DNA from 3 places in the Cupriavidus sp. C2SS-8b genome. Region 1 is predicted to be linked to each of the others. Evidence: predicted binding sites of a transcription regulator. Region 1 holds the regulator's gene; each other region holds the start of a gene.
The links. Region 1 encodes FNR, which switches genes on or off when oxygen is low (the NO sensors DNR and NnrR bind a similar motif). Its sites were predicted from a motif close to TTGATNNNNATCAA; they were not measured.
Positions count from the first base shown of each region.

Region 2: a site for FNR is predicted at 4,566-4,579, ahead of ACIGJB_RS08195 (universal stress protein). Genes of this name have one in related genera too.
Region 3: a site for FNR is predicted at 7,848-7,861, ahead of ACIGJB_RS18580 (universal stress protein). Genes of this name have one in related genera too.

Region 1 is NZ_CP172716.1:2,135,134-2,145,047, reverse strand. It holds gene ACIGJB_RS09935 (heavy metal translocating P-type ATPase) at 1-1,424, shown strand, start outside; gene ccoS (cbb3-type cytochrome oxidase assembly protein CcoS) at 1,427-1,573, shown strand; gene ccoN (cytochrome-c oxidase, cbb3-type subunit I) at 1,713-3,161, shown strand; gene ccoO (cytochrome-c oxidase, cbb3-type subunit II) at 3,180-3,842, shown strand; gene ACIGJB_RS09915 (cbb3-type cytochrome oxidase subunit 3) at 3,846-4,010, shown strand; gene ccoP (cytochrome-c oxidase, cbb3-type subunit III) at 4,013-4,927, shown strand; gene ccoG (cytochrome c oxidase accessory protein CcoG) at 4,977-6,449, shown strand; gene ACIGJB_RS09900 (FixH family protein) at 6,533-6,748, shown strand; gene ACIGJB_RS09895 (hypothetical protein) at 6,745-6,990, shown strand; gene fnr (fumarate/nitrate reduction transcriptional regulator Fnr) at 7,037-7,762, opposite strand; gene ACIGJB_RS09885 (sulfite exporter TauE/SafE family protein) at 7,842-8,597, shown strand; gene scpB (SMC-Scp complex subunit ScpB) at 9,145-9,914, shown strand, end outside.
Region 2 is NZ_CP172716.1:1,774,052-1,783,965, reverse strand. It holds gene ACIGJB_RS08225 (DUF3141 domain-containing protein) at 1-482, shown strand, start outside; partial or broken gene ACIGJB_RS08220 (phosphate acetyl/acyltransferase) at 540-977, shown strand; gene ACIGJB_RS08215 (hypothetical protein) at 1,048-1,200, shown strand; gene ACIGJB_RS08210 (universal stress protein) at 1,230-2,063, shown strand; gene ACIGJB_RS08205 (hypothetical protein) at 2,055-2,300, opposite strand; gene ftsH (ATP-dependent zinc metalloprotease FtsH) at 2,314-4,197, opposite strand; gene ACIGJB_RS08195 (universal stress protein) at 4,778-5,614, shown strand; gene ACIGJB_RS08190 (universal stress protein) at 5,706-6,149, shown strand; gene ACIGJB_RS08185 (hypothetical protein) at 6,283-6,948, shown strand; gene ACIGJB_RS08180 (hypothetical protein) at 7,031-7,582, shown strand; gene ACIGJB_RS08175 (hypothetical protein) at 7,597-8,820, shown strand; gene ACIGJB_RS08170 (bestrophin-like domain) at 8,904-9,740, shown strand; gene ACIGJB_RS08165 (hypothetical protein) at 9,880-9,914, shown strand, end outside.
Region 3 is NZ_CP172717.1:343,612-353,525, reverse strand. It holds gene ACIGJB_RS18610 (cation:proton antiporter domain-containing protein) at 247-1,974, shown strand; gene ACIGJB_RS18605 (Bug family tripartite tricarboxylate transporter substrate binding protein) at 2,017-3,000, opposite strand; gene tcuB (tricarballylate utilization 4Fe-4S protein TcuB) at 3,056-4,264, opposite strand; gene tcuA (FAD-dependent tricarballylate dehydrogenase TcuA) at 4,251-5,660, opposite strand; gene ACIGJB_RS18590 (LysR family transcriptional regulator) at 5,738-6,664, opposite strand; gene cysK (cysteine synthase A) at 6,828-7,745, shown strand; gene ACIGJB_RS18580 (universal stress protein) at 7,966-8,421, shown strand; gene ACIGJB_RS18575 (hypothetical protein) at 8,539-9,063, shown strand; gene serA (phosphoglycerate dehydrogenase) at 9,203-9,914, shown strand, end outside.

The sequences.
Region 1 (9,914 bases):
CGGACGGCACCATCGTCGCGGGCGCCAGTGAACTTGACGAATCGATGCTGACCGGTGAAAGCCGTCCGGTACACCGCAGCGTGGGCGAGGTGGCGCTGGCCGGCTGCTACAACACCGCCAGCCCGCTCGAGATCGCCGTGGATCGCGTTGGTGCGGGCACGCGCCTGGCTGAAATCGTCGCCGTGCTGGACCGTGCACTGGCGGAAAAGCCGCGCTTGGCGGCACTGGCTGACCGGGTTGCCGGATGGTTCGTTGCCACGCTGCTGGCGCTTGCCGCGTTGACCGGCACGGTGTGGGCGCTCTGGATCGATCCTTCCCGGGCCTTGCTGGTGACTGTTGCGGTGCTTGTTGTCAGCTGCCCGTGCGCGCTTTCCCTTGCGACGCCGGCGGCGCTGGCCGCCGCAGGCGCGGCGCTGTCGCGGCGCGGGCTGCTGTTGACGCGTTCGCATGCACTCGAGACGCTGGCGCGCGTGACAGACGTCGTGCTGGACAAGACAGGCACACTGACTGAAGGCTGCTTTGTCCTGACGGGACAGCAGACGCTCGGCGCCATGCCAGCCGCCCAATGCCTTGCACTGGCGGCGGCGCTGGAAGCGGGTAGCGAGCATCCGATCGGCAGGGCGCTGGTCGGCGCGGCCGGCAAGGCTGATATCGGTGGGGGCGCCCTCCCAGCCACCGCCGTGCTCAATGTGCCCGGTCAGGGCGTACAGGCCGACATTGACGGCAAACGATTCCGGCTGGGGCGAGCCGCCTTCGTGGCCGGGATCGCCGGGCCATGCGTCAAGGCATCGGCACGGGACGCGGACCTCTCTCGAAATCCTGGCGCCACGCAAGTTTGGCTGGGCACGGAAGACGGCGTGCTGGCTGTATTCGAGCTGTCCGACCAGGCCCGTGAATCGACGCCGCAACTTCTTGAGGCGCTGCGCCGGCAGGGGGCGCGTTGCCACCTGGTCAGCGGCGACAGCATCGAGACCGTGCAGTGGTGGGCGTCGCACTTCGGCATGGTGCGGGCCCGCGGCGCCGTTTCCCCCGAAGGCAAGCGTGAATATGTCGCACAACTCCAGCGTGAAGGTGCCGTGGTGCTGGCCGTAGGGGATGGCATCAATGACGCGCCGGTGCTGGCGCAGGCGCAGGTATCGGTTGCCATCGGCAGCGGCGCTCCGCTTGCGCAAGCAGGGGCCGACGCTGTCCTGACGCACGGAAACGTCACGGAAATCGCTCGGGCAATCGCGCTGGCGCGGCAGACGCGCCGCGTGGTGCGGCAGAACCTTGGCTGGGCCTTCTTCTACAACGTGGTGGCCATCCCGTTGGCGGCGACGGGTTTTGTTACGGCATGGATGGCCGGCATCGGCATGTCGGTGTCCTCGCTGCTCGTGGTGGCGAACGCCTGGCGCCTGCTGCGTGCGGGCGGAAACGGAGTCTAGGAATGGAAACGCTGTACCTGCTGGTGCCCATGAGCCTTGTTCTTGTCGTTGTCATCGCCGGTGCGCTCTGGTGGGCCCTGCATGCCGGCCAGTACGACGATCTTGACCGGCCCGGGGAGGCCATTTTGCTGGATAACGACAAGCCCTGAAGGGGTGCCGTCGACTTGCAATGCAGAGATAGGTTCATGGGCTGCCTGTGCAACTTGATAAAGATCAACGCGGCAAACGCGCTGGTTCCATAAAGTCACAACGTCAATCAGGTTTTATTTTTCTTATGTGGGGGTCTGAATGGATGTCTCAGCCGCGTCTTCACGCGTCGACACCTTCAATTACGGCGTCGTAAGGCAGTTCGCTGTCATGACGGTAGTCTGGGGGATCGTCGGCATGGCCGTCGGCGTGCTGCTCGCAGCACAGCTGATCTGGCCGGATCTCAACTTCAACACGCCATGGCTGTCGTTCGGCCGACTGCGACCGCTGCATACCAATGCGGTGATCTTCGCCTTTGGCGGCAGCGCGCTGTTTGCGACGTCGTACTACGTCGTGCAGCGTACTTGCCAGGCGCGCCTGTTCTGCGGTCCGCTTGCTGCCTTTACGTTCTGGGGCTGGCAACTGGTGATCGTCGCGGCGGCTATCACGCTGCCGCTGGGTATCACCAGCTCGAAGGAATACGCCGAACTGGAATGGCCGATCGACTTGCTGATCACGGCCGTCTGGGTGGCCTACGCCGTGGTCTTCTTCGGCACCATCGTCAAGCGCAAGACCCGGCATATCTACGTTGCCAACTGGTTCTTCGGCGCGTACATCCTGACCATTGCCATCCTGCACATCGTCAACAACATCGAAATGCCGGTGTCGATGTGGAAGTCCTATTCCGCTTATGCCGGCGTGCAGGACGCGATGATCCAGTGGTGGTACGGCCATAACGCCGTGGGCTTCTTCCTGACCACCAGCTTCCTTGGCATGATGTACTACTTCATCCCGAAGCAGGCGGAACGGCCCATCTATTCGTATCGCCTGTCGATCGTCCACTTCTGGGCGCTGAACTTCACGTACATGTGGGCCGGCCCCCACCACCTGCAGTACACCGCGCTGCCTGACTGGGCACAGTCGCTGGGCATGGTGTTCTCGCTGATTCTGCTGGCTCCGTCCTGGGGCGGCATGATCAACGGCATCATGACGCTGTCGGGCGCCTGGCACAAGCTGCGCACCGACCCGATCCTGAAATTCCTGGTGGTGGCGCTGTCGTTCTATGGCATGGCCACGTTCGAAGGCTCGATGATGTCGATCAAGACCGTCAACGCGCTCTCGCACTACACGGACTGGACGATTGGTCACGTGCACTCGGGCGCGCTGGGCTGGGTGGCGATGATTTCGATCGGCTCGCTCTACTACCTGATTCCGCGCCTGTTCGGCGAGAAACAGATGTACAGCGTGCGGCTGATCGAGTGGCATTTCTGGATCGCCACCATCGGCGTGGTGCTCTATATCGCTTCGATGTGGATCGCCGGTGTGATGGAAGGGTTGATGTGGCGCGCCACGCAGCCGGACGGCACGCTGACCTACGCGTTCGTTGAAGCGGTCAAGGCCAAGTACCCGTTCTACCTGATCCGTCTGCTGGGCGGCATCTGCTTCCTGTCCGGCATGCTGCTGATGGCCTATAACGTCGCGAAAACCATCATCGGCAAGCGTGCAGTGGATGCGCCGATCCCGGCCAGCATTCCTGCCTCTGCCCATTGATCCATCAGGATAGAAACGATGTCCGAAAAACAAAGCTTCTTTTCCCACGAAACGCTGGAGAAGAACATCGGCTGGCTGATCATCTGCACGATCCTGGTGGTCAGCATTGCCGGCCTGGTGCAGATCGTGCCGCTGTTCTTCCAGCATTCCACCACCAAGCCCGATGTCGGGATCAAGCCGTATTCGCCGCTTCGGCTGATGGGCCGCGATATCTACATCCGCGAGGGTTGTGTCGGCTGCCATTCGCAGCAGGTCCGTACGCTGCAGGCCGAGACCGAGCGCTATGGCCATTTCTCGACGGCGGGTGAATCGGTCTACGACCATCCGTTCCTGTGGGGCTCCAAGCGCACCGGGCCCGACCTGGCGCGCGTCGGTGGCCGCTACTCCGATGACTGGCAACGCATTCACCTGCGCAATCCGCGCGATGTCGTGCCGGAATCGGTGATGCCGTCCTATCCGTGGCTCGAAAAGGCTCAACTGCCGACCGATGATATCCAGGCCCGCATGCGCGCACTGGTGCGACTGGGTGTGCCGTACACCGAGGCGGAAATCGCCAAGGCGCCTGAAGAGCTCAAGGACAAGAGCGAAGAAGATGCGCTGGTCGCCTACCTGCAAGGATTGGGCACCAACCGTCGCAATGTGCGTGTGGACGCGGCCGCAGCCGCGCCCGCGAAGGAGTAAGTCATGGCGATGCTGACTGCTTTTGCCACGGTCGTGTCGATGGTCGTGTTCCTGGGCATCTGCTGGTGGGCCTGGTCGAATGGCCGGCAAGCCGCCAACCAGGAGTCCGCCATGCTGCCGTTCGCACTGCCTGACGAGACCCACACAACATCGAGCCGGAATACCTAGTCATGAGCGATTTCTTTTCCGATTTCTGGAGCTACTACATCGCTGCCATCGCGCTCGTCGGCATCGTCTGGTGCGTGTGGCTGCTTTTTTCCCAACGCAAGGTCACCAAGGTTGCCAACGCCGGTGATGACACCGGCCATGTCTGGGACGGCGATCTGCGCGAGCTGAACAACCCGTTGCCACGCTGGTGGATGTGGATGTTCCTGCTGGCCTGTATCTTCGGCCTGGTCTACCTGGTCCTCTATCCTGGACTCGGCTCGTATGCGGGCGTGTTGAAAACTTCGACGCAAGTCGAACTGGCCGCGCATCAGCAGGCACAGGAAAAGCTGCAGCACGATGTCTACGCCAAATACCTGAATATGGACGTCAAGCAGGTGGCAGCAGACCCCCAGGCCCGCGAGATTGGCCAGCGCCTGTTCCTGAACTACTGCGCGCAATGCCATGGCTCGGACGCACGCGGCAGCCGGGGCTTTCCGAACCTGACGGACCACGACTGGCTCTATGGCGGTGAACCCGAGACGATCCAGCAGACCATCACGAAGGGCCGCAATGGCATGATGCCGCCGTTTGCCTCGACCATCGATGGCAAGCTCGCAGCGGATGTGGCGCAATATGTGCGATCGTTGTCGGGCCTGTCGTTCGACCCGATCCGGGCATCGCGCGGCGAGAGCACGTTCAAGTCCACCTGTGCGGCGTGCCATGGTGCGACCGGCAAGGGCAATCAGGCCCTCGGCGCGCCGAACCTGTCCGATAACGTGTGGCTGTATGGCAGTTCGGAGGGCAGTATTGTCGAGGCCATCCTGAAGGGCCACAACAACCACATGCCGGCGCACGAAGAGATCCTGACGCCGGAGCGTATCCGTATGCTGACGGCCTATGTCTGGGGCCTTTCCAATACCGGAGGCTCAGGACAATGATCACCGACTCAGGCACGGGGTGCGCCATGGCGTCTGAAGGAGCGCGCGCATGAACGCCCCCGGGACAGAACCTCTGGCCCGCACGGCCGGCCCGCAAGGGCCGGCGTCGTCGCCTGTCGAATCCTCCGACGAAACGCTCTACGAGGTTCGACGCAAGATATACCCCCGCTCGGTGACGGGCGCGTTCTCCAACTGGCGGGTCTGGATGGTACTCCTGACCCAGCTCATCTACTACGGCACGCCCTGGCTGCAATGGAATGGCAGACAGGCCGTGCTGTTCGACCTTGGCGCCCGCAAGTTCTATATCTTCGGACTGGTGCTTTGGCCGCAGGATGTCATCTATCTTGCCGTCCTGCTGGTGATCTCCGCGCTGGCGCTGTTCTTGTTCACGGCCATTGCGGGGCGGCTCTTCTGTGGCTATGCGTGTCCACAGACGGTCTACACCGAAATATTCATGTGGATCGAGCGGCATGTCGAAGGCGACCGTTTCGCGCGGATCCGTCTGGATGGCGATCCGTGGAGCTTGCGCAAATTTCGCCTGAAGGCGACCAAGCACTCGCTGTGGATACTGGTCGCGCTGTGGACGGGCTTCACGTTCATTGGTTACTTCGCGCCGATACGCGAGCTTGGCGGTCAGGTCCTGAGCTTCTCGCTGGGGCCGTGGCAGGCGTTCTGGATGCTCTTTTACGCCTTCGCGACGTGGGGCAATGCGGGCTTCATGCGCGAGCAGGTGTGCAAGTACATGTGCCCGTATGCGCGATTCCAGAGTGTGATGGTCGATCGGGACACCTATGTGGTGACCTACGACGTCGGGCGCGGCGAGCCGCGCGGGAGCCGGTCGCGCAAGGTGGATCATCATCAGGCCGGGCTTGGTGACTGCGTCAACTGCAGCATTTGCGTGCAGGTGTGTCCGACAGGCATTGATATCCGTGACGGGCTGCAGTACGAGTGCATTGGTTGCGGCGCCTGCATCGATGCCTGCAATCAGGTCATGGACAAGATGGACTACCCGCGCGGGCTGATCCGGTACACGTCCGAGAACGCCATGCGCAAGGCACTGTCAGCCGCGGTGGCCCGCAAGCGGCTGGTGCGGCCGCGGACCATCATCTACTCGGTCATCTGGCTGGTGATGGTGGCGGGTTTCGTGGCGTCGCTAGCGCTGCGCACGCCGTTGAAGGTCGACATCATCCGCGATCGCGGGGCGTTGGGGCGTGAGGTGGATGGACGCTGGATCGAGAACGTCTATCGACTGCAGTTGATCAACACCACCGAGGCACCCATGCGCATCAGCGTGCGGGCCGAAAGTGACGATCTGAAGAACCTGACGGTCGAGTACGATCCCGACGCGAAGGCCCTGGCGCCGACGTCGAACAAGCTGGTGCCGATCCGGATTCGCGTGCCGATCGACGATGCCGCGCAAGGTACGCACAAGATCAGCGTGACGGTGACAAGCGAAGGTTCGGGGCAGGGTAGTGCGCAAATCAGGCAATCTACCAGTTTCATCGTGCCGCGCAATTTGTGATGCTAAGGGCGGTGCAGCGCATTGGCGCTGTGCCGGTCCAACCGCGAGCGCCTCGGTGAGGCGCCGACGAAGGGGGCAAGACGATGCAAGAAAGCAATCCGTGGTGGAAGGAGCCGTGGCCGTGGCTGCTGATGAGCGGCCCGTTGCTGGCCATAGTGGCTTGCGGCGTGACCATCTGGCTGGCTTCCACCCATCCTGACCGGCCGGTGGTCGAAGGCGTGTCCCGGCATGGCCTGGTCGTCGAGAAGGCGGAAGGGATCCCTGGCAATGCCAAGGCACCGCAAGCGAGGCGGCCATGAGGCTGCGCTGGCTGATGTGGGTACTGTGGCCGGCGTTCCTGATGGCCGGGGTGGCCACGGCAACGGTGTTTTCTGTGGTGGATCCCGGAGATCTGAATTTCTTCGGCCAGCCGATCGAGGCGTCGCGAGAGGCTATCTATACGATCGGGTTCTTGCTGGCCTGGGTATTCTGCGCGTTGTCCAGCGGACTGACGCTCTACACCATGCCGACGAAGCTCAGCGAAACGGACGAACTGGAGTGATTGGGCTGAAGCGGACCGCCTTGCCAGACAAGGCGGTCAGACCGCCTCAGCAGGAGCGGCTGTAGACTTGCTTGATGCCTTCCATGTCGACGAGCTTGACGTGGCGTTGACGGATCTGGATCAGGCCGGCCTCGGCGAATCGCGAGAACAGTCGGCTGACCGTTTCGAGTTTCAATCCGAGATAGCTGCCGATTTCTTCCCGGCTCATGCGCATGACGAACTCGGTCGACGAATACCCGCGTGCGGACAGGCGCTCTGACAGGTTGATCAGGAACGCGGCAAGGCGCTCTTCGGCACGCATGGACCCCAGCGTGACGAGCATGAGTTGATCATGCGATATTTCCTTACCCATCAGTCGCAGGAACTGCTGCTGCAGCGATGGCAGATCCATGGACAGCGCCTGAAGATCGGCCATGCGTACGACGCATACTTCCGTGTCTTCAAGCGCGGTGGCATCCGAGGCGTGCTGCATTTCACCCAGGCCGTCGAGGCCGACCACTTCGCCAGGCAAATGGAAGCCGGTGATTTGCGAGCGGCCGTCTTCCGTGGTGACATGCGTCTTCAGGGTGCCGAAGCGAATGGCATAAACCGCAGTCAGCGGATCGCCCATGCGGTACAGGGTTTCGCCCTTGTGGACACGGACGCGCTCTTGCACCAGGGTATCCATCTTTTGCAGATCCTGCTGGCTCATGCCCACCGGCAGGCACAGTTGCCCCATGCCGCAAGTGGAGCAACGGGGCGACATCTCGGTGACGGGGATGGATGTTAGCAATTGGAACCTGCAAGGAATGAGCGGCGAGGGCGCAATGCATGCATTTTAACGCGCGATGTGATGCGGTAGGGAGTTGCAATTGACTTTTGGTGTGCTTCTCAGTGTTTTCATGCTTGCCTTGCTGGGGGGCTTTCATTGCGCTGCCATGTGCGGTGGCGTTGCCCTCGCAGTCGAGCAGCGCGCCGCGGGCGTGCCGATTGCCGTGGTGCGGCGTCCCCAAGACTGGCTCCTGGAGTTGCTGGTGATGCATGTCGGCCGGATTTCCACCTACATGCTGCTCGGTGCGATGCTGGGGGCGGTGGGGGCGACGGCCTGGCGTCAGGATTACCTGCCCGTTCAACGGTGGCTATTCGGCGCCGGGAGCGCCATGCTGCTGGTATCTGGCTGGCGCCTGATACGCGGCGAAGCGTTTTCCATCGTGTGGCTGGAAAGGTTTGGCGCGCGCGCGGGGGCCGCCATTGCCGGAAGCTTCGGCCGGCTTCGCCGCAAAACTCCGGCGACGGCGGCGCGAAGCGGTGGTCTGGTGCGCCGCTATGGCATGGGCATGGCGTGGGGGCTCGTGCCCTGTGGCATGGTCTACGGTGCGCTTGCCCTCGCGTTACTGGCCGGCAATGCGCCCTCGGGAGCACTGGTAATGGGCGCGTTCGGGCTTGGCACGTTACCGAATTTGCTGGCGCTATCCAGCTTTTCGGGGCTGCTGCGCGCTTGGGCGCGCCGCCGTTGGGTCAGGATGGGGGCTGGATTGGCGGTCATGGTCTTCGGCGGCCTGGGAATCGGTCGAGCGGTGTTATTGCCACATTCGCTGGCCGAGCATGGTTTCTGCCTGGTGTTTTGAAGCCACCGTGAGGGCGCGGGAGTGCGCGGTGGTTGCAGGCGGATGCGGGAATGCCATACAATCGCCTGCATTGCGGTATCGCGCGGCGTGTTTCCGAGCGGCGCCTGGCAGCCCTTCCAAAAAAGGGGCGCGTCCGGGGTTTCGGGCAATGAGCCGACATTTCGGCGCCGAACCCTTCCGCAGTCCATCCGGTTCATAATATCTGTTCAAAAGTCCGGCTGGCTCTGCGACCGAGGTGCGGTCATTGCTGGCCCTGATCCCGATATTCGTTTTTCTTGCGGCCCAGGCGGACGTTCGCCGGAAGCCATGTCCGCCCATGTGGGCGCGTGCAAGAGGTTCGTGCACTGGTACTTGCCGGTGACCGGGCAATCTCCTGCTGGAACACACCCGGCAAATCGAAGCAAAAGAAGGTGCACGGTCTCGAAGCGAAACGCTTTCGGGTTTGCTGCGCGATGAGATGGCGGTGGCAATCGCACCGTTGAATCCACAATGTCCAGGGCTCCGGATTCGTCCCTGAGCAGGTGCAAAGACAGGCTGCACACCCAACATGAATACCCAAGAGGCGAAGATCGTCCTCGAGACTGCGCTGATCTGTGCGCAGGAGCCCTTGCGCGTGAGCGACCTGCGTCGTCTGTTTGCAGACGATGTCGGCGCGGACACTGTCCGGGTCCTGCTTGATGAGTTGCGCCAGGACTGGCGCCAGCGCGGGGTCGAGTTGGTGGCACTGGCCAGCGGCTGGCGTTTCCAGAGCCGGCCTGAGATGCGGGAATACCTCGATCGGCTCAATCCCGAGAAGCCTCCCAAGTATTCGCGGGCCGTCATGGAAACGTTGGCGATCATTGCTTATCGTCAGCCGGTAACGCGTGGCGACATCGAGGAAATCCGTGGTGTGACGGTTAGCACGGAGGTGGTCAAGAAACTGGAAGACCGCGGCTGGATCGAGGTCATCGGCCACCGCGATGTACCAGGACGACCGGCGCTCTATGCGACCACCAAGGCTTTCCTGGACGATCTGGGTTTGCGTACGCTGGATGAGCTGCCTCCGCTCGAAGACGCCCAGGCGCAATCGCAGGCGGCACTGCTGGACCAGCAGGCAATCGATTTTGAAGAGATGGCAACGGCGCTGCCGGTGGCCGGCGACGAAGAGGCCTTCCCTGAGCCGGAGCCGGTTACGCCGGCTGGTGAGTCGATCGATGCCGCCAAGCTTGCCGGCGCGGCTCCGGCTGCTGGCGGCGAACCCGCTGACGAGGCCGGGGCCGTCGAGCAGGCCAGCGCCGACGCCATGCACGTGGCAGATCTCGCGTCGGCTGTGACCGA
Region 2 (9,914 bases), 360 kb from region 1:
CGCATGCCGGTCCGCCCAAGGTGACCGAGCCACGCGAACTGCCGGAGGTGAAGGCCGCGCTGGCGTCGATCGAGCAGGGCGGCTACGCGGAGGCCATCGCCCGAGTGGCCTGCCTGCTCAAGCAGCAGGGCGAGCCGTTGCCGCTGTCGCGGCTCGAATTGCGCAAGGAACTGGTGACGGACTACGCCGAACTGCTGCCGGAACTGCCGCCGGAGGCTTGGCGCCGGATTCGTGGCCAGCAGGAACTCATTACGTTGTACGCGCCGGAGCAGGCGCTCGATACGCTGCCGGTCCTGCTCAGGGACAAGTCCGATCGTGACCGGCTGCAATCCCTCGCCGAAAAGCTGCGGGCTGACGAGCGGCTGCTCGGAACCACGCAGACGGCAGAGCAGGCCGCGATGCTTGCACGTATCCGCACGGTGCTGTCGGTCAGGCCGGAGCGGCCGCGCCGCACGGCGGCACCGCTTGCACGCGCGTCCTAGCAGCGCACGAGGCGTTGCAAGGAATTGGAACCGAACCTTGTAATGCAGGAGAGACCTGTGAATGCAAAGCACGAGAAGTATCAGCGCCTGATCGACTACTGCAAGTCCATTCCACCCACACCCACGGCGGTCGTCCATCCTTGCGATCGAAGTTCACTGGAGGGAGCCGTGGAGGCCGCGCGAATGAGCCTGATCGCGCCCATCCTGGTCGGACCCCGCGCCCGCATCGAAGAGGTCGCCCGTGCCAACGCCATTGATATCAGCCGGTACCCGGCCGTCGATGCCCCGCACAGCCACGCCGAGGCCGCCGCCGCGGTGGCGCTCGTAGGCGAAGGCAAGACCGAGGCCCTGATGAAGGGCAGCCTGCATACCGATGAACTCATGGGAGCAGTGGTCAAGGGCGATAGCAGCTTGCGCACCGCCAGGCGGATCAGCCACTGTTTCGTAATAGACGCGCCAGGCCACGAAGACACCTTGATCATTACCGACGCCGCGGCAGGGAGCGAAGCCCTATCTGCGCGATCTATACACCGTGCGGCATATCAATAGCAAATGGAGTCCTATCATGGGGTATCGGATTTTGATCGCCGGGCTATCAGTGGTGGGCCTTGTCCTGCTATTTGGCTTCCAGCTTCGCCTGTCGAGCAAACTCGGGCGCAAGGAAGACGAAGCCATGCATCGAGACGCGGACGGCGAGAAGAGGCGTGACGCGGCCTGAACAAGCGATATCGGGCTCAGGAGAAGAATATGGCTTGCAGCAGCATCTTCGTGTACGCAGACAAGGATCCCGGCGCCCAGCCGCGATTCCGACTCGCGGCGCATTTGGCGCGCAAGAACGCCTGTCCGCTTGTTCCCATGCTGGCGGGTTTTATTCCGGACCCGATGTGGTTCTACCTGATGAACAGTCCTCAGGCGATTGTCGATCAGGACCAAAAGGTGCGGCGCCAGGCCTGGGAGACCGTGCGGTCGAGGCTGCAAGGCATCGCTGATACGGCGCAGGTCGCCGTCGAGTGGCGAAAGGCGGAATTGGATGCCCTGGGTGAAGCATTGCAGGCATCGCGCGAAGCGGGCCTGATTGTCGCTGGGCAGTATGACATCGCCAATATCGAAGGGCCGATTGCCAGGCAGATTCTGGAGGCCTTGATTCTCGAAAGTGGGCGTCCGGTTCTTGTCGTCCCCCAGACGGGTCAATTTCAGACGGCGGGGGCAAGGGTGATCATCGCCTGGAATGGCAGCCGCGAAGCCGCGCGGGCGTTGCATGATGCGCTGCCGTGGATAGCGGGCGCCAGCGCGTGCATTGTGTGCGCGAGGACGGACAAGGATCCGCGCCCCGATGCGACCCGTGTTGTCCATGCAACCCGAGTTCTGGAACGGCATGGCGTGAGCGTCGAGGTCCAGACTTGCGTAAGTGGGTCAGATGTCTCCGTTGGCGAATTGCTCCTGTCCCGCGCGGCGGACTTTGGCGCGGACCTGATTGTGATGGGGGCGTATGGGCACGGCCGGATGAGGGAGCTGGTCCTTGGTGGAGTCACGCGTGCATTGCTCTCGTCGATGACGGTTCCGGTGCTGTTTTCACACTGAAGCTAAATGCACCGATGAGGGGCCTACGTCTTGCAGGGTGGGAAGCGGTTCGAGCGCGTCAGTTTCATCCGCCACGTCGAACTGGCCGGCGATAGACGCATCGAAATAGTGGCTGGCCCGCTCCGACTGTGGCCGTAAAGAGCGCGCCAATCGCCCAGCGGGATCGCCGTCCGTCTCGGATGCCGAGAACACGTAGCCCGTATAGGTGGCAAAGCCGGCAAGGCACAGGGGTTCCATAAAGGGCTTGCTGTCAGGCGGCCTCGGCGCGCGTTTCGTGCGCTGGCATGCGCTGGAGCAGCGTATCCAGCGTTGGCCGGTCGACTACCTCCTTGTCGAGCAGCAATTGCGCCAGGGCGTCAAGCACCGGACGCTGGGCCAACAAGGTCTTGCGGGTCCGCTCGGCGGCCTCGGCCAGAATCAGGCGAACTTCTTCGTCGATGATTTGTGCCGTGCGCTCGCTGTACTCCCGGTCAGACCGTGGCAGCGCGGGGCTGATCGGCAACAAGCTGTTGCCGGCGCGTTCATAGCATGGCAGTCCAAGCGAATTGCTCATGCCGTACTGCGTCACCATCTGGCGTGCCATGTCGGTGGCACGCTCCAGGTCGTTCCGGGCGCCGGTGGAGACATCGTCGAAGACAATCTGTTCGGCCATACGCCCGCCCAGGAATACATCAAGCCTGTCAAGCAATTCGCTGCGCCGGAGCAGGTAGCGGTCCTCCGCCGGTGTCTGCTGTGTATAGCCGAGCGCGCCTACGCCACGCGGGATGATGGAGATGCGCGATACCCGGTCGGCATGCGCGCGGCTTTCCGCGACCAGTGCATGGCCTGCCTCGTGGTAGGCAATGGTCTGCTTCTCCAGTGCGATCATGACGCGATTGCGCTTTTCGAGGCCGCCGATGATGCGGTCGAGCGCTTCGTCGAAATCAGCCATGTCGACGGCTGCCTTGTTCTTGCGCGCAGCAAGCAAGGCCGCTTCGTTGACAAGGTTCGCGAGGTCCGCACCGGCGAAGCCGGGTGTGCGCGCGGCCAGGTCATGCAGAGCGACTTCAGGGGCGAGCGTGACATTGCGAACATGGACGCGCAGGATCTGCTCGCGCCCGCCAAGGTCCGGGCGGTCGAGCACGATGTGGCGGTCGAACCGGCCTGGCCGCAAGAGCGCTGCGTCGAGGATCTCAGGACGGTTGGTGGCGGCCATAATGATGACCCCTTTGTTGGTGTCGAAGCCGTCCATTTGCACGAGCAACTGGTTGAGCGTCTGTTCTCGCTCGTCCTGGCCGCCTGCCACGTTGAGGGTGCGGGTCTTTCCAAGCGCATCCAGCTCGTCGATGAAAATGATGCAGGGTGCCTTATGTTCTGCCTGGGCAAACAGGTCCCTGACACGAGCGGCGCCAACACCGACGAACAACTCGACAAACTCTGACCCGCTCATGCTGAAGAACGGCACGCCGGCTTCGCCCGCAACCGCGCGGGCCAGGAGCGTCTTGCCGGTTCCAGGGGCACCAAGCAGCAGCACCCCTTTGGGTATCTTGCCGCCTAGTCGTCGATAGCGTTGGGGCGCCTTGAGGAAGTCGACCACTTCCATCAACTCTGCCTTGGCCTCGTCGATGCCGGCGACGTCAGCGAACGTGACGCCGGTCTGCTGCTGCAGATAAATCTTCGCCTTGCTCTTGCCAATCTCAAGCAAGCCGTCCCTGCCGCCGCCCATGCGCTTGATCATCAGGGTCCAGATACCGAGGAAGACCAGCGCCGGTACGATCCACGAAAGGACTGCGCCAATCCACTTGCTGTCGGCTTCACCTGCGTACCGCACATGTGCGGCGTCCAGATCTGACAAAAGGTTGGGGTCATTGATGCGTACGGTAGTGAACGCGTGCTCAGCGCGTCCTGACTTCTGCAGCGCCGTGGCTTGTTCGCGGGGTAGGACGGCTTCCAGTCCGGCTGCGACGACAGTGCCGCTGATTTCTGTCTCCCCAACGCTGGCGGTGCGGACCTTTTCGGCTTTGAGCAGCGCCTTGAAGTCGCTGTAAGCCAGCGTCTGGATACTGGCGGCACCGATGTAGAACTGCAGAATCAGTATCGCTACGGTTGTGAGAATCAGGTACCAAAGCGAGAACTCGGTTTGCTGGCGTTCCATGGTTCGATTGACGGTAGGGACTTACCTCAACGGGTTGCTGCTTCGTCAAACATAGTGCCCGCCGCCGAGCCAAGGTTGATCGGCGTCAACGGCCGCGGAAGGGGCGTAACACGCCATGGTCATGCGTTGGCTAGCCCGGGATGCCGGCAGCGCGAAATTTGCGATGACGACGGGCGAAGTTCCGGTCCCGCGAGCCCGCGCAAGCCGTGGTCCTTTGGCCAGGTGGACACGCGCGAGCGCGCTTACGTGCTCGGCTGCACACATGTAGTGAAGCGGACCAGAGGTGATACGAGAATCCGGATTCACCTGCCGCTGCCTGGCAAACGCGCTTCGACTGCGCGCGATCCCGTTGCGGAATTGGAAGCAGGTTGACGCTTGTCAACCCCACCTCCTCGTGGATGCCTAAATTTACCGTGAGCGAACGGTCTGGCCGGGCTCATGGCCCCGATCCAAGAAAGGATCTCCGCATGCACGAAACGTCCCGACTTCCACTGACCGACTGGCACCTGTTTCTACTGCTGGTGGTGAACGAGCCCGGCAGAAGCACCGATCCGTATCAAGCTCAGGATAAGGAGCGAGCATGAACTACAGCAGCATTCTGGTCCATCTGGATCGCAGCAGGCATACGACGACCCGGCTCGCGCTGGCGACCCAGCTGGCGAGTTCCCATGATTGTCCGTTGATCGGCCTCCTGGGCAGCTTCATTCCCGATCCTGCATGGTTCTACCTGATGGACAACGCCGCCGACTATATCGAAATGGACAGGCAGCGTCGCAAGCTGGTCGGGGAACGCATCCGGCACCAGTTCCAGGAAATGACAAAGTCTCTTGGCGCAGGCGTGGAATGGCGGGCAGCCGAACACGATGTGCTCTCCACGGTGCTGCGTGAGTCGCGCGAGGCCGGCCTGATCGTCGCTGGCCAGTATGACGCCAATGGGGAAGAAGGCCCGCTTGCTGCCCAGGTTCTTGAAGCGTTGCTGTTGGAAAGCGGGCGGCCGGTAATCGTGGTGCCGTATGACGGGCAGTTCAAGACAACAGGATCGCGGGTGATGGTGGCATGGAATGGCAGCCGTGAAGCGGCACGGGCCTTGCATGACGCGCTGCCGCTCATTGGCGGAGCGGCGGCACGCATATTGTGTGCCCAGACTGCTGCCAAGGAAGCACGTACGGACGCCACGCCCGTCGCCCATGCGGTGCGGGTCCTTGAGCGACACGGCGTAACGGTGGAGGTAGAGCACGGCCCGGGCGGTTCGGACCTGACCATCGGTGAATTGCTGTTGTCCCGTGCCGCCGACTTCGACGCCGACCTGATCGTGATGGGTGCCTACGGCCATGGGCGCATGCGGGAGCTCGTGCTCGGCGGCGTCACCCGCACGTTGCTGTCGTGCATGACGGTGCCGGTATTGTTCTCGCATTGAAATTCGGATCGGCACGCCGGTGCCGGAACGTGGATCGGTGGTGTCCCAGTGATGGCGCCTTTCAGTTCAGGCATGCAGCAGGAGAACGCGAATGTATACAAGGATTCTGGTGGCGATAGACGGGAGTCACTGCAGCGATCGCGGCCTGGAGGAAGCCATCGGGCTGGCCGCTGCGAGCGGCGCGGAGCTGGACATCGTGCATATCGTGGATGGCGGATACGAAGAGCCGGACGTGCGTGCAGGTCTGGTCCGGGCAGGGCACAAGCTTCTGGCCGAGGCGCAGGCGAAAGCGCAGGCGCAGCAGGTGCGCAGCCACGTCATCCTGGTCGACCAGATCCTCGCGCTCGGCGATCTCGGCAAGCAGGTCCAGCAGATTGCAGAAGAGCGTGGCGCCCAGATCGTGGTAGCCGGCACGCATGGCCGCTCGGGTATCGGTCTGGCATTGATGGGGAGCGTTGCGGAAAGCTTGCTGCGCCACGGCAGCCTGCCCGTATTGCTGGTCAAGGCAGGCGGACATGGCGGTGCGGCGTCCTGAACCAGGCCCGGGTGCCTCGGGCGCCGGCGGTCGGCGCCGCGGAGATATTGCGCCGCGCCCGCGGGCAGCTACGGCGAAAACATCCATGGCGCCGTCGCGGGCCAATGCCAGGGCAGCCAGTACGGCCGATCCGATGGATGTCCTGCCGGACCAGGATGAAGGTCGGGGCGCCGTGCTGGACGTGGTGGACCGCGTTTCCGAGATGTGCTTTGGCCTGTTCATGGCCCTCACGTTTGTCGGCGCGGTCTCGTCGGCAAGTGCCGGCGCCGGCGCGAGCAGGACCATGCTGCATGCCGCGCTGGGATGCAACCTGGCGTGGGGCCTGGTCGATGCGGTCATGTATCTCGTGCGAACGATCGCCGCGAGAGGGCAGCGGCTCACGCTCGCCATGGCCATCAAGCACGCGCCCGACCGGCCGACCGGCATCCGCCTTATTCGCGACGCGCTTCCACCAGGCATGAAGACACTGGCCGCAGACGCGGAGCTGGAAGCCATTCGCACGAGGCTTGCCGGGGCGGGCTTGCCGGCAAGCCCGCGCCTGCATTCGGCCGATCTGCGCGGGGCCGTGCACATCTTCTGCATCGTGGTCTTGAGCACGTTTCCTGTGGCACTGCCTTTCGTGCTCATGAGCGATGTCCCAAGTGCGTTGCTGGTCTCGCGTGTGTTGACGCTTGGTATGCTGTTTCTCGGCGGCGCGGCGCTCGGTCACTACGCAGGGTTCGGAGCCATGCCGGCTGGATTAGGCATGACGGCTCTGGGTGTCGCCCTGACCATGGCGGTTATCGCGCTGGGCGGTTGACGTGCGGATCCGCCCGCTTCTGGTGGCCATGTTCGCTGCGGGAGCGGTACAGGCCCAGACGCCAGGCTCGCCGGCTACCGGTTTGGACACACCTGACCCGTGGAGCTTCTCGGCAACGGCCTACTGGAACATGCCACGCCAGGCCGCGAGCTACGCGAGTGGCATTTTCAGCGCCGACCACGGCCAGCTGCACCTCGAGGCGAGGGCCAACTATGAAGCCATGCATTCGCAGTCGGCATTCATCGGCTGGACTTTCTCGGGAGGCGAAAAGATTCGTGTCAGCGCCACGCCCATCATCGGCGCGGTCGCCGGGGAGGCGCACGGACCCGTCGCCGGACTCGAGGCTAGCGTAGGCGCGGGCAGGCTGGACTATTACCTGGAAGCGGAGTACCTGCCTGCCCACGCCGGCCGTTCCGGCTACCTCTATGCCTGGAGCGAACTGGCCTATCGACCGGTCGAGTGGGTACGGCTCGGTATCGTCATGCAGCGTACGCGGATCTATGGTGGCGACAGGGACATCCGGCCCGGAGCGCTCCTCCAGTTCACGGTGCGGGACTGCACGGCTGGCGTCTACTGGTTCAATCCCGGCGCCGAAGCGCAGGTCGTGATGCTCTCGCTCTCATTCCGCTTCTAGCACGCTTTGCCGGCTTGCGCTGCGTCAACGAACGCCTTCTGCGTTCTCCTACGCTACCTGAAGACCCATTTCATCCGGAGGGGGATGTCCCTCTTGCCATGCGTGCACCGGCGTTCCGCAATGCAAGCTGCCTGAAACAGGCAACCAGCCGGACGGAAGTCCGCTTCGCGGCGCTCGTGCATGCCGTGGCGATAGCATCAGTCTGGGTGCTTTCGGGGTGTACATCGTTGGGACCCACCACCATCGTCGCCGACCGTTTTGACTACAGCGCGGCCATTGCCGATTCATGGAAGCAGCAGACGCTGCTCAACATCGTCAAGCTTCGCTACATGGATCTCCCCGTGTTCGTGGATGTTGCCTCCGTAGTCAGCGGCTATTCGCTTCAGGCGGGGGTGTCGGTCAACGGTACGCTGTCTTCCGCACGCGCGGTCCAGGGGGATTTCATCGCGGCGGGCGTGCAGGGCGTCTATACGGACCGTCCGACGATCACCTACACGCCGGCAACAGGACAGCGCTTTGTGCGCGGACTGATGGAGCCGATTGATCCGCGCAACATCTTCTTCATGCTGCAAAGCGGCTATGCCGCCGACTTCCTGCTTGGCATGACAGTTGAGTCGCTCAATGGCGTGCGTAATCGTTCCACCGCCACCGGCATGGTGCGGGAGGCCGATCCCGAATTTGTGCGGGCCATCTCTTTGATGCGCGAGGTACAGGCTGCCGGCGCCTTCGCGATGCGTGTCGAAGAAGACAAGACTCGGGGATCCATGGCCGTCCTCTTCTTCCGCAGGGAAGACATGCCTGCTGGCGTGATCGAGAAGGTGGACGAGATTCGCCGGCTGCTGAGGCTGCCCGCCGACCGGCAACGTTTCGTGCTCAGGTACTCGCCGGCTCGCGGCGCGGACGACGAACTGTCGGTCAACAGCCGGTCCATGTTGCAGATCATGCTTGCGTTGTCCAGCTACATGGACGTGCCGGACGAGCATCTGGCCGAGCGGAGCGCGTTGCCAGGCGTTGCGCGGACGTCACCGGCGGCCGACGACGAAACCGTTCGGATCCGTTGCGGCAAGGCCAAGCCCGTGGATGCCTATGTGACGGTGCGCTACCGCGACTACTGGTTCTGGATCGATCAAGGCGACTTGCGTACCAAGCGCGCGCTCAATGCCGTCATGCTGTTCTTCACGCTGGTGGATACGGGCAGCAAAGAAGCCATGCCGCTGATCACGATTCCCGCCCAGTAGTCCTTTTTTGGCATAGGGGCGGAAGCCTTGCGCGAGATGCATTTGCGGGCGTTTGCAGGAAGCAAGTTTACGGTGAGCAAATCATGGATATCACCATCAAAGACTACCCCGTGCTGGTTTTCGTCGTCACGTTCACCGTCCTATGGCTGGCCGAAAGGATCGGCGCCAAGGCCTTTCGCGGACCCAGGAGTCCCTCCGCAGATGCACGGCAGGACGTAGGCGTGATTCAGGCAGCCGTTCTCACGCTGCTCGGGCTACTGATCGGCTTCTGCTTTGCCATGGCGGTCAGCCGCTACGACCAGCGCAAACTCTACGAAGAAGCAGAGGCCAACGCCATCGGTACGGAATATGTCCGCGCGGGACTGTTGCCGGCGGCCGATGCGGAGCCCGTGCGTGCGCTGCTTCGCGAGTACCTTCGGTGTCGGCTGGACTTCTATACGAACCATGATGCCGCCAGTCTGAAGAAGACCGACGCTGCGACAGCAGCCTTGCAAACCAGGCTTTGGGCGGTTGTAGAACGCAATGCCGCAGCCAATCCGAACGTCATCGTGGGGTTGGCGGTGGCGGGGATGAATGAGGTGCTGAACTCGGAGGGCTATACCCAGTCATCGTGGTGGAACCGGATCCCCAGCTCCGCCTGGATGCTGATGCTTGTCGTGGCGGTGTGCAGCAACGCTTTGGTTGGATACGGCCTGCGCAAGGCGGAATCGGCCGGCCACCTGCTGCTGGTCTTGCCCATGGTGGTTGGCGTTTCTTTCGCGCTGATTGCCGATATCGACAGCCCACGCGGCGGCCTGATCCGCGTGGAGCCGTACAACCTCATGCGTCTGGCGATTTCAGTCCATGCGGGGTCCCCAAGCGGCATTGCTCCTGCTGAAATGCGCGGCGCGGAGGGTTGGAGCGGTTCATTGAACAAATAGCCGCTTTGAGACTTGAATTCCGGAGAAGCGGGTTCACGTTATTAAGGGAAGCGCCAACTCGGTCAATCAGCCAGAGTATTCGTCCACCATTCGCAAGGGCGTGCGCAGGCGCCGCGCGACCTCGATTCGAGAGGCCATCATGCTTAACAAAACCATTCCGACCCTGATCATTGC
Region 3 (9,914 bases), on a different replicon from region 1:
GCAATTTCCGAACGCACCGTTTGCCTGCGCCACACGCAGCGGCCCCGGCCCGGACCCGTTCCAGGCCATTCCCAGGCGTTCCGCGCGAACCCGTTCGACAGGATTGCCGCCGGATGCCGTTATCATGAGGGGGCCTGGTATGTCTGCCGGCGCACGGCAGACCCATCGTTGCCTGAATGGCAAGGGGCTGCCGGGCCCGCCGCAGGACCGCTGCCGTTTTCAATCCGCCGCTCCCATTCGTCCTGCATGGAACACAACATACCTCTTATCACCACGCTTGCCGCCGGCTTCGGCATCGCCCTCGTCCTTGGCTACCTGGCCGAGCGATTCAAGGTGCCGGCGCTGGTCGGCTACCTGGTCGCCGGCATCATCATCGGCCCGGGCACGCCGGGCTTCGTCGCCGACGTCCACCTGGCGTCCCAGCTTTCCGAAATCGGCGTGATGCTGCTGATGTTCGGCGTGGGGCTGCATTTCTCGCTGAAAGACCTGTTGGCGGTCAAGCGCATCGCCGTGCCCGGCGCGGTGGTGCAAATGGCACTGGCGACGGCGCTCGGTGCGGGCGTGGCGTGGCTATGGGACTGGCATTGGGGCAGCGGGCTGATCTTCGGGCTCTCGCTGTCGTGCGCCAGCACGGTGGTGCTGCTCAAGGCGCTGGAGACGCGCGGCGTGCTCGAAAGCATGAACGGCCGCATCGCCGTGGGCTGGCTGGTGGTTGAAGACCTGGCCACGGTGCTGGTGCTGGTCCTGCTGCCGCCGTTGGCCGGGATTCTCGGCGGATCGACGGGCACCGAAGCGGCGGAAGCCACGTCGCTGTGGACCACCATCGCGCTGACGCTGCTGCAGGTGGGCGCCTTCATCGCGCTGATGCTGGTGGCGGGCCGACGCGTGCTGCCGTGGTTCCTGTGGCTGGTGGCGCGCACCGGCTCGCGCGAGCTGTTCACGCTGTCGGTCATCGCCGCCGCCATCGGCATCGCCTATGGCGCGGCGCAGCTGTTCAGCGTCTCGTTCGCGCTGGGCGCGTTCTTCGCGGGCATGGTCATGCGCGAATCCGAGTTCAGCCACCGCGCCGCGCAGGAATCGCTGCCGCTGCGCGACGCGTTCTCGGTGCTGTTCTTCGTCTCGGTCGGCATGCTGTTCAAGCCGGCGATCCTGATCGAGCAGCCGCTGCACGTGTTGGCCACCGTGGCGATCATCATCCTGGGCAAATCGGCTGCGGCCTTCGGGCTCGTGCTGGCCTTCCGCTATCCGCTCAATACCGCGCTGACGGTATCGGCCAGCCTTGCGCAGATCGGCGAGTTCTCGTTCATCCTGGCCGGCCTGGGCCTGTCGCTCGGGCTGCTGCCGGCCGATGGCATGAGCCTGGTGCTGGCGGCCGCGCTGATCTCGATCGCGCTGAACCCGGTGCTGTTCGCCGTCAACGAACCGTTCCGGCGCTGGATCCTCAAGCGCTCGGCACTGGCCCGGGGCCTGGAGCAGCGCGGCGACCCCTACGCCGAACTGCCGATGAGCACCGAGCGCAAGTACCTGGAAGGCCAGGTGGTGCTGGTCGGCTATGGCCGCGTGGGCCGGCGCATTGCCAGTGCGCTGCAGGGGCGCGGCATTCCGTATGTGGTCGCGGAGCAAAACCGGGAGCTGGTGGAAAGCCTGCGCAATCGCGGCATCGCGGCGGTCTCCGGCAATGCCTCCGAGCCCGCCGTCCTGATCCAGGCCCATATCGCGCGCGCCGCGATGCTGGTGGTGGCCATTGCCGATCCGATCGATGTGCGCCAGATGGCGAGCATCGCGCGCACGCTCAATCCGTCGATCGAGGTCGTCCTGCGCACGCACAACGAGGACGAATCGGTCATGCTGCGCAAGGAAGAGATCGGCACGGTCTTCTATGGCGAGGAGGAACTGGCCAGGGGCATGACCGCCCATGTGCTGGAGCGCTTTGCGCCAGGGCCGCAGGTTCACGCCGCGGGCCATGCGGCCTGAGCTACAGGACTTGAAAACGCGCGGGGCATTGCGACCCCGCCATCAATCCGCGGCGGCACCCGACGACTTCGCCACCTTCGTCCACCGCAGCGTCTCCTTGCCGATGAAATCGCCCAGTTGCGCCGGCGTCATGTCGCCAGCGGTCACGCCCTGCTCCTCGAAGCGTTTCAGCACATCCGGCTGCTTCAGCGCCTTCGCCAGCTCCGTGCCCAGCCGCTGCGTCACCGCGGCGGGCGTACCGCGCGGCGCCATCAGCGCAAACCAGGTGGTCACCTCGTAACCCTTGATCCCGCTTTCCTCCAGTGTGGGCACGCCCGGGTAGGCCGGGGAACGTTTCGCGGTGGTGACGGCCAGCGCCCTGACCTTGCCCGAACGGACATGGGGCGCGGCCGAAGGGCTGGTTTCAATGGCCATCTGGATCTGCCCGGCGATCAGGTCGGTCATCATCGGTGCGCCCCCCTTGTATGGGACGTGGACGATGTCCGTGCCTGTCATGGACCGGAACAGTTCCCCCGACAGATGCTCGGTACTGCCCGGTCCGGCGGAGCCGTAGTTGACCTGTCCGCGATGGGACTTGATATAGGCGATCAGCTCCGCCACGGATTTCACGGGCAGCGACGGGCTGACCAGCAGCACATTGGGCGTCAGCGCCACCAGGCCAACCGGCACCAGGTCGCGCGTGAAGTCGTAGGGCAGCGACTTGTAGATGCCGGGCGCCATGGTATGCGCCACGGTGGCCAGCAGCACCGTGTAGCCATCCGGCGTGGCGCGCGCGACGTTGGCCGCGCCAAGCGTGCCGCCGGCGCCGGGGCGGTTGTCCACCACCACGGGCTGGTGCAGGGCCTCGCCGAGTTTCTGTCCGATGGTGCGGGCGATGATGTCTGTGGTGCCGCCGGAGGCGAACGGCACGACGAGGGTGACAGGCTTGTCGGGCCAGCTCTGGGCGGCGGCGGGTGCCAGGCCGGACAGTGCCAGGCCCGCTCCGAGCAGGCAGGCCAGGGCAGTGCGGCGAACGGTGTTGGTCATTGGACGGTCTCCTTGGGGATAGATGGTTTTCTTGTTGGTGGCGCAGCGTTGAGCTTCAGTCCGAGCCGAGCTGCAACGCATTGGGCTGGCGCTTTTCGATGGCGGACTTCAGCAGCGCCGCGCAACGGTAGATGCCGTGTGCAAATTTGCCGAACGGCAGCGTGGCGAAAAGCGCCATCACCACGCCCAGGTGCACGGCCAGCAGCATGGCCATGGCACCGGTATCGCGGCCAGCCAGCAAGGCCAGGCCGGAAGCCGCGGTGAGCAGCAGCAGCGCGATGAAGCCGCGATCCATGGGGCGCTGGGCCGCATCCCCGCGGGCCGGATCGCGCCGCAGGTTCAGCCACAGGAGCCCGGCCGGGCCGGCGAGCAGCCCGATGCCGCCGGCCATGCCCAGCAGCACGGGCAGGCTGGCCACCGGATAAGGTGCATGCAGATCCAGGAAATAGTGGTACAGCGTGGCCACCGCGGTCGATGCAAAGCACGCCATGAAGCCGTAGAACGTGAGGTGGTGAAAGCGTCGGCGTGCCAGCGTGAAACGATCATCTTGCTCGTTGCAGCCCTGGCCGTGCCCGCCGTCCAGGTACCGAAGCGTGAGCGCGTCGCGGGCGGCTTCGCCGATGGCGGGCGAGGTGGCTCTCCCCGGCGACACGTCGCGCCAGAACGTCCGCACCCCGATGCCCAGCGACAGCACCGCAAAGCCAAAGACCGCGCCGAACATCGCGGCCATCATGTTGTGCGGGAAGATCGCGTAGAAGTTGCCGGCCAGCGGCGCGTGCCACAGCGATCCCTGCCGCGCGATGACGAGCAGCAGGAACAGCGCCAGGCCGAAGGCGAGTGCCAGTGCCACGGTCAGGCCATTGCGCCGGTACAGCGCGCCCAGCGGCGCCGGCCATGCGTACTCGGCATAGGTCTCGCCGCGGACCCGCGCCATGGCCTGCGGGACATTCACCGCGAATTCATGCGGCGGTGCGTACTGGCAGGCGTGATAGCAGGCGCCGCAGTTGTGGCACAGGTTGGCCAGGTAGTTCACGTCCGCCTTGCCGAAGGAAAGCCTCCGCGTCATGGCGGGGAACACCGCGCAAAAGCCCTCGCAGTAGCGGCAGGCATTGCAGATCTGCATTTGCCGGGCTACCTCGGCTTCGTTGCCGCTGAGGGGCAGTACGCGGATGGGGATGGTTTTCCTGCCATCGGCGCCTTGCCGGGCAATGCCGCCTGCGGCTTCTTCGCCGGCCTCGCGTACCAGCGCTTCAAGCTGCTTCACGTTGTGCTCCTTTCGATTGTGCGGCCGCCCGTGCCGCCTGCGTGCCCGCGATGCGGCCGAACGCCGTGCCGATCGACATGCCGACCCCGGCCGTATAGCCTTTGCCCAGCACATTGCCGGCCATCATCTCGCCCGCTACGAACAGGTTGTCGCTGGGCTCTCCGTTGAAATGGACCGCGGCGTGCTCGTCGACCTTCAGGCCAAGGTAGGTAAAGGTGATGCCCGGGCGCAGCGCGTAGCCGTAGAACGGCGCGGTGTCGATGGGGCGTGCCCAGTGCGTCTTCGGCGGCAGCAGGCCTTCCGTGCGGCAGTCATCCAGCGTCGTGTGGTCGAAGGTGCCGTTGCGGCAGGCGGCGTTGTAGGCCGCCACGCTGTCCACGAAGGCCTGCTCGGGCAGACCCAGCTTGCGGGCCAGTTCAGGGAGGCTATCGGCCGTCGTGCCGGGAAACACCGGTGGCATGAAGCGGCCCACGGCCTTGGCATCGATGATCGAGTAGGCGATCTGGCCGGGCTGCTGGGCCACCAGGCGGCCCCAGATGGCGTAGCGCTTGGGCCAGAAGTCCTCGCCCTCGTCGTAGAAGCGCTCGGCATCGCGATTGACCACCACGCCCAGCGATACACAGTCGATGCGCGTGCAGATGCCGCCGTCATACAACGGCGCGCGCGCGTCGATGGCCACGCAGTGCGACTGCGACGGATCGCCGATCGCGTCCGCGCCGGACTCGATCATGTGCTTGAGCAGCACACCCATGTTGAAGCGCGTGCCGCGGATCAGGAAATTGTCGGCCGGCCATTCGCCGCGCTCGTTCTGGCCCCACGCTTCGCGCAGCCATTCTCGATTCGATTCGAAGCCGCCCGCAGCCAGCACGCACGCGCGCGCCTCGAAACGCTGGTCGCCGCTGCGCGCGGCCACGAAGCGACTGCTGTCGAGTTCGATGGCATCGATCGGTGTCTCGTATCGGACCTGGACGCCCATGGCCTCGGCACTGCGGTAGTAGGCATTGACCAGCGCCTTGCCGCCGCCCATGAAGAAGGCATTGGTGCGGGCCACGTGCAGCGCTCCCGAGAGCGGCGACTGGAAATGCACGCCATGGCGGCGCATCCACGGGCGGCAGGTCGACGATGCGCGGATGACCAGCCGCGCCAGTGCCTCATTGGTGAGTCCGCCGGTGACCTTGAGCAGGTCCTGCCAGTACTCCTCTTCCGGGTAGCTGTCGACCAGCACGTCCTGCGGCGCATCGTGCATGCAGCGCAGGTTGCGCGTGTGCTGGGAATTGCCGCCGCGCCAGGCCTTTGGGGCGGCCTCCAGCATCAGCACGCTGGCGCCGGCCTCGCGCGCCATCAGTGCGGCGCATAGGGCGGCGTTGCCCCCGCCGATTACGAGTACGTCCCACATCAGTACAGTCTCCGTGATTTACGGCGACTGTACTGAGCGGCCCGATCTCCCGCCAGAAGGGATCGGGCAACGGGTGTTTACGAATCGTGAAGGGCTGCCCCGGGCCAGCGGCGCTCGCGCACCAGATCGCGCGCCACGGCGGCCAGGGTGCCGCGCGCGGCCAGGCCCGCCGGAGACAACTCATCGTCCGACAGGCTCGCCAACAGGTTCGGGCGCCGCGCCGCGGTGTCGGCGATGGGGATCATCACCAAGGGCTCGCCGCCCAGGCGCGCAACCGCCGCGCCAGGCTGCACCGTGGCGCCAAGGCCCGCGCGCACGGCATCCATCAGCATGGCCAGGCCATCGATTTCCGCCACCACGTTGGGCTGCTGGCGGCCCCGAGCGAAGGCGGCATCGAGCACGGAACGCAGCCCGTGCGGGCTGCTGGGCAGGATCAGCGGAAGCCCGCGCAGTTGCGCGAGCCTTGCTGTCTTGCCCGCCGGCAGACCGGGCATGTCATCACGGCTGATCAGGAACAAGCGCTCGGTCAGCAGCGGCGCGAGGCTCCAGCGGTGATGGCCTTCGGCCTGGAACAGGACGGCTAGGTCAAGTTGGCGGGTGCCGATCATCGTCGCCAGGTTGCCGGACAGGCTTTCCACGAGATGCAGCCGGATGTCGGGATAGCGCTCACGCATGGCCTGCATGAAAGGCAGGCCCAGCACGCTGATGGTGCTTGGCGCCATGCCTACGCTGACGTGGCCGGAGAGCCTGGCGAGCTGGGCGGCACGCACCGCGTCATCGGCATGGCGCACGGCCAGCTGTGCCTGCCGCCAGAATGCCAGTCCGGCGTCGGTTGGCACGACGCCCGTCGAAGTGCGCCGCAGCAGGCGCGTGGAAAGCTCGCCCTCCAGGCGGCTGATCTGCTGACTGAGGGCCGATGTGACCACGCCAAGCTTTTGGGCGGCCTGCCCCATGCTGCCGAGTTCGACGACCTGCAGGAAATACCGCAATTGCCTTAGCTCCATCCGCCCTCCTCTCAACCAGTTCCCTTCAAGGCACGCGGACGATCCGTGGCAGCGGCCCGTGATCATTATCCGTGAACGCCACGAACACCCCGTAAACTTCAATAGAATCCCGGTTGGTTCGCATTCGCGCAGCGCCATGACGCTGCGCCCCCTTGGAGGAAACATGAAGGCAGTCAACATCCTGGAAACCATCGGCAATACGCCGCATATCCGCATCAACCGGCTGTTCGGCAATGGCCACGAAGTCTGGATCAAATCGGAACGGTCAAACCCAGGCGGCTCGATCAAGGACCGCATCGCGCTGTCGATGGTGGAAGATGCCGAACGCCGTGGCGTGCTTAAGCCGGGCGGCACCATTGTCGAGCCGACCTCGGGCAATACCGGCATCGGCCTGGCGATGGTGGCCGCGGTCAAGGGCTACAAGCTGATCCTGGTGATGCCCGACAGCATGTCCCTCGAACGCCGCCGCCTGATGCTGGCCTATGGCGCGACCTTCGACCTGACCCCGCGCGAAAAAGGCATGAAGGGCGCGATCGCCCGCGCCGAGGAACTGATCGCCGCCATTCCCGGCGCCTGGATGCCCCAGCAGTTCGAGAACGCGGCCAACATCGAAGTCCATGCGCGTACCACCGCCCAGGAAATCCTGGAGGATTTCCCGGAAGGGCTCGACGTGCTGATTACCGGTGTCGGCACGGGCGGCCATATTTCCGGCTGCGCGCAGGTGCTCAAGCAGAAGTGGCCACAGCTCAAGGTATTCGCCGTAGAGCCGTCGGCTTCGCCGGTGATTTCCGGCGGCGCACCGGCACCGCATCCGATCCAGGGCCTCGGCGCCGGCTTTATCCCGGCCAACCTCAAGACCGGCCTGCTCGATGGCGTGATCCAGGTGGATGCCGAACCGGCCCGCGACATGGCGCGCCGCTGCGCCAGCGAAGAAGGCATCCTGGTCGGCATTTCGTCGGGTGCCACCCTCGCCGCGATCGCCGGCAAGCTATCCGAGTTGCCGGCCGGCGCACGCGTGCTGGGCTTCAACTATGACACCGGCGAGCGCTACCTGACGGTCGAGGGTTTCCTGCCCGCCTGAGGCGGGCGTGAGTGCACCGGCAGGCAACGCCGGTGCACGGTTTAGTGCGCTCCATCGGATCCCGCGGCAGCAGATCTCCGCTCGCCCCGGTGCGTCCAAGTCTTGATGCCGGTCAAGCTGCCATCGCCCGCGGCGACTACGCTGGATCAGAAGGGCCAACGCGGTGCCTCTTCCGATTTGCCGCTCCGACCACTCGCCACGACTCACCGGAGGTTTCCCCATGTATCAGCGCATCCTGCTAGCCGTAGATGGCAGCCAGTCTTCCGATCTCGCATTGAGCCAGGCCATCACCCTTGCCACGGCCACCGGCGCGGAGGTCAAGGCCTTGTTCGTGGCTGATGACAGCGACGCATTCTTCGATGTCGCCTACTTCGACGCCAGGGCCCTGATGGAAAGCATCCGCACCTTCGGCCGCAAGGTCCTGACGGAGGCCGAGGACAAGCTGGAGGCGGCCGGCATCAGGCATACGACCCAGCTTGTGGAGAAGCCAGTGGCGCCCGGCCAGATCTCCGCGACCATCGTCGCCCAGGCCGATGCGTGGAGCGCCGACCTGATCGTGCTGGGCACGCATGGCCGGCGTGGCGTGCGGCGCCTGCTGATGGGCAGCGTCTCCGAAGGCGTGGTGAGCAAGTCCAGCCGGCCGGTGCTGCTGATCCGCAGCGAAGTCGAAGGCTAGCGCACCCGGTCCGCGCGCCGCCTTCCCGCGGCGACGCGGCGCCGCGGGCCTATTGCGCACTTTGCTCCACTGGCCGGACAATCCGGCCATGCGGGATCTCCCCGCCTGGAGCCCTTGATGAGAATCCGCCTGGCATACGTGGCCTCCCTGGCGTGCGTCGCAGCCCTGATCCTGAGCGGCTGCTCGGCGCTGCAACCGGAACAGACCGGCCAGCGGCTGGTCGGCAGCGACCAGAGCGCCGTGCGCAATACATTCGGCGAGCCCACCGATACCTTCCGTTTCCCGAATGGCACGTCGCGCTGGCTCTACTCCCAGCAGCCGCTCGGTCATGCGGTCTACGCGGCGGACTTTGACGCCACCGGCAAACTGGTGAGCTATCGGCAGATGCTGACGGAAGCCGAAATCTATCAGGCCAAGATCGGTGCCTGGACCAAGCAGGATGTGCTCGAGCGCTTCGGCAAGCCGCGCGAACCTATCCAGTATTACCCGCTGATGAAGCGCGAGGCCTGGAGCTACCGGATGTTCCAGGGCGGCTACCAGACCGCGCATTTCAGTTGCTACTTCGACGACAGCGGCGTGCTGCAGCAGACCATGATCATCGTCGACCCGCTCGGCGGCGACCGCCGCGGGCGCTCGCGCTAGCCGTCGCGCCCCAAGGGAGCCAATGCTGGCGGAAGGGGCTCCCGGACTGCGGCGGCGTTTTCGCGCAGAATAGACCTTGCCGCGACGCAGCAAAGACTGCGCGCGCCTTCCCTGATCTCTTCTTGCGCGGAACCTGAACGTGACTACTGCGATCCTGCTTGAAAACATCCACCCAAGCGCCACGGCGCGCCTGGGCGAAGCCGGCCTGACGGTCGAACACCGCAGCGGCGCGCTGGCCGGCGACGAACTGCGCCAGGTGCTGTCCAGCCATGACCTGGTGGGCATCCGTTCCGCCACGCACCTGCGCGCGGACGACATCCGCAGCGCGCCGGAGCTGCTCAGCGTCGGCTGCTTCTGCATCGGCACCTCGCAGGTCGACCTGGACGCCGCGACGGCGGCAGGCATTCCGGTCTTCAATGCGCCGTTCTCCAACACGCGTTCGGTGGCCGAGCTGGTCGTGTCCGAAGCCGTGATGCTGCTGCGCAAGATACCCGAGAAAAATGCGCTCGCGCATGCCGGCAAGTGGGCCAAGGGCGCCAGCGGCGCGTTCGAGGCGCGCGGCAAGACCATCGCCATCGTCGGCTACGGCAATATCGGCTCGCAGGTCGGCGTACTGGCCGAGTCGATGGGCATGCGCGTGGTGTACTACGACGTGCTGGCCAGGCTGTCGCTCGGCTCGGCGCGCGCGGCCGGCACACTGGAAGAGGCTGTGTCGCAGGCGGACGTGGTCACGCTGCACGTTCCCGCCACGGCACGCACGCGCAAGATGATCGACGCTGACGTGCTCGCGCGCTTCAAGCCTGGCGCGATCCTGATCAATGCCTCACGCGGGACCGTGGTCGACATCGATG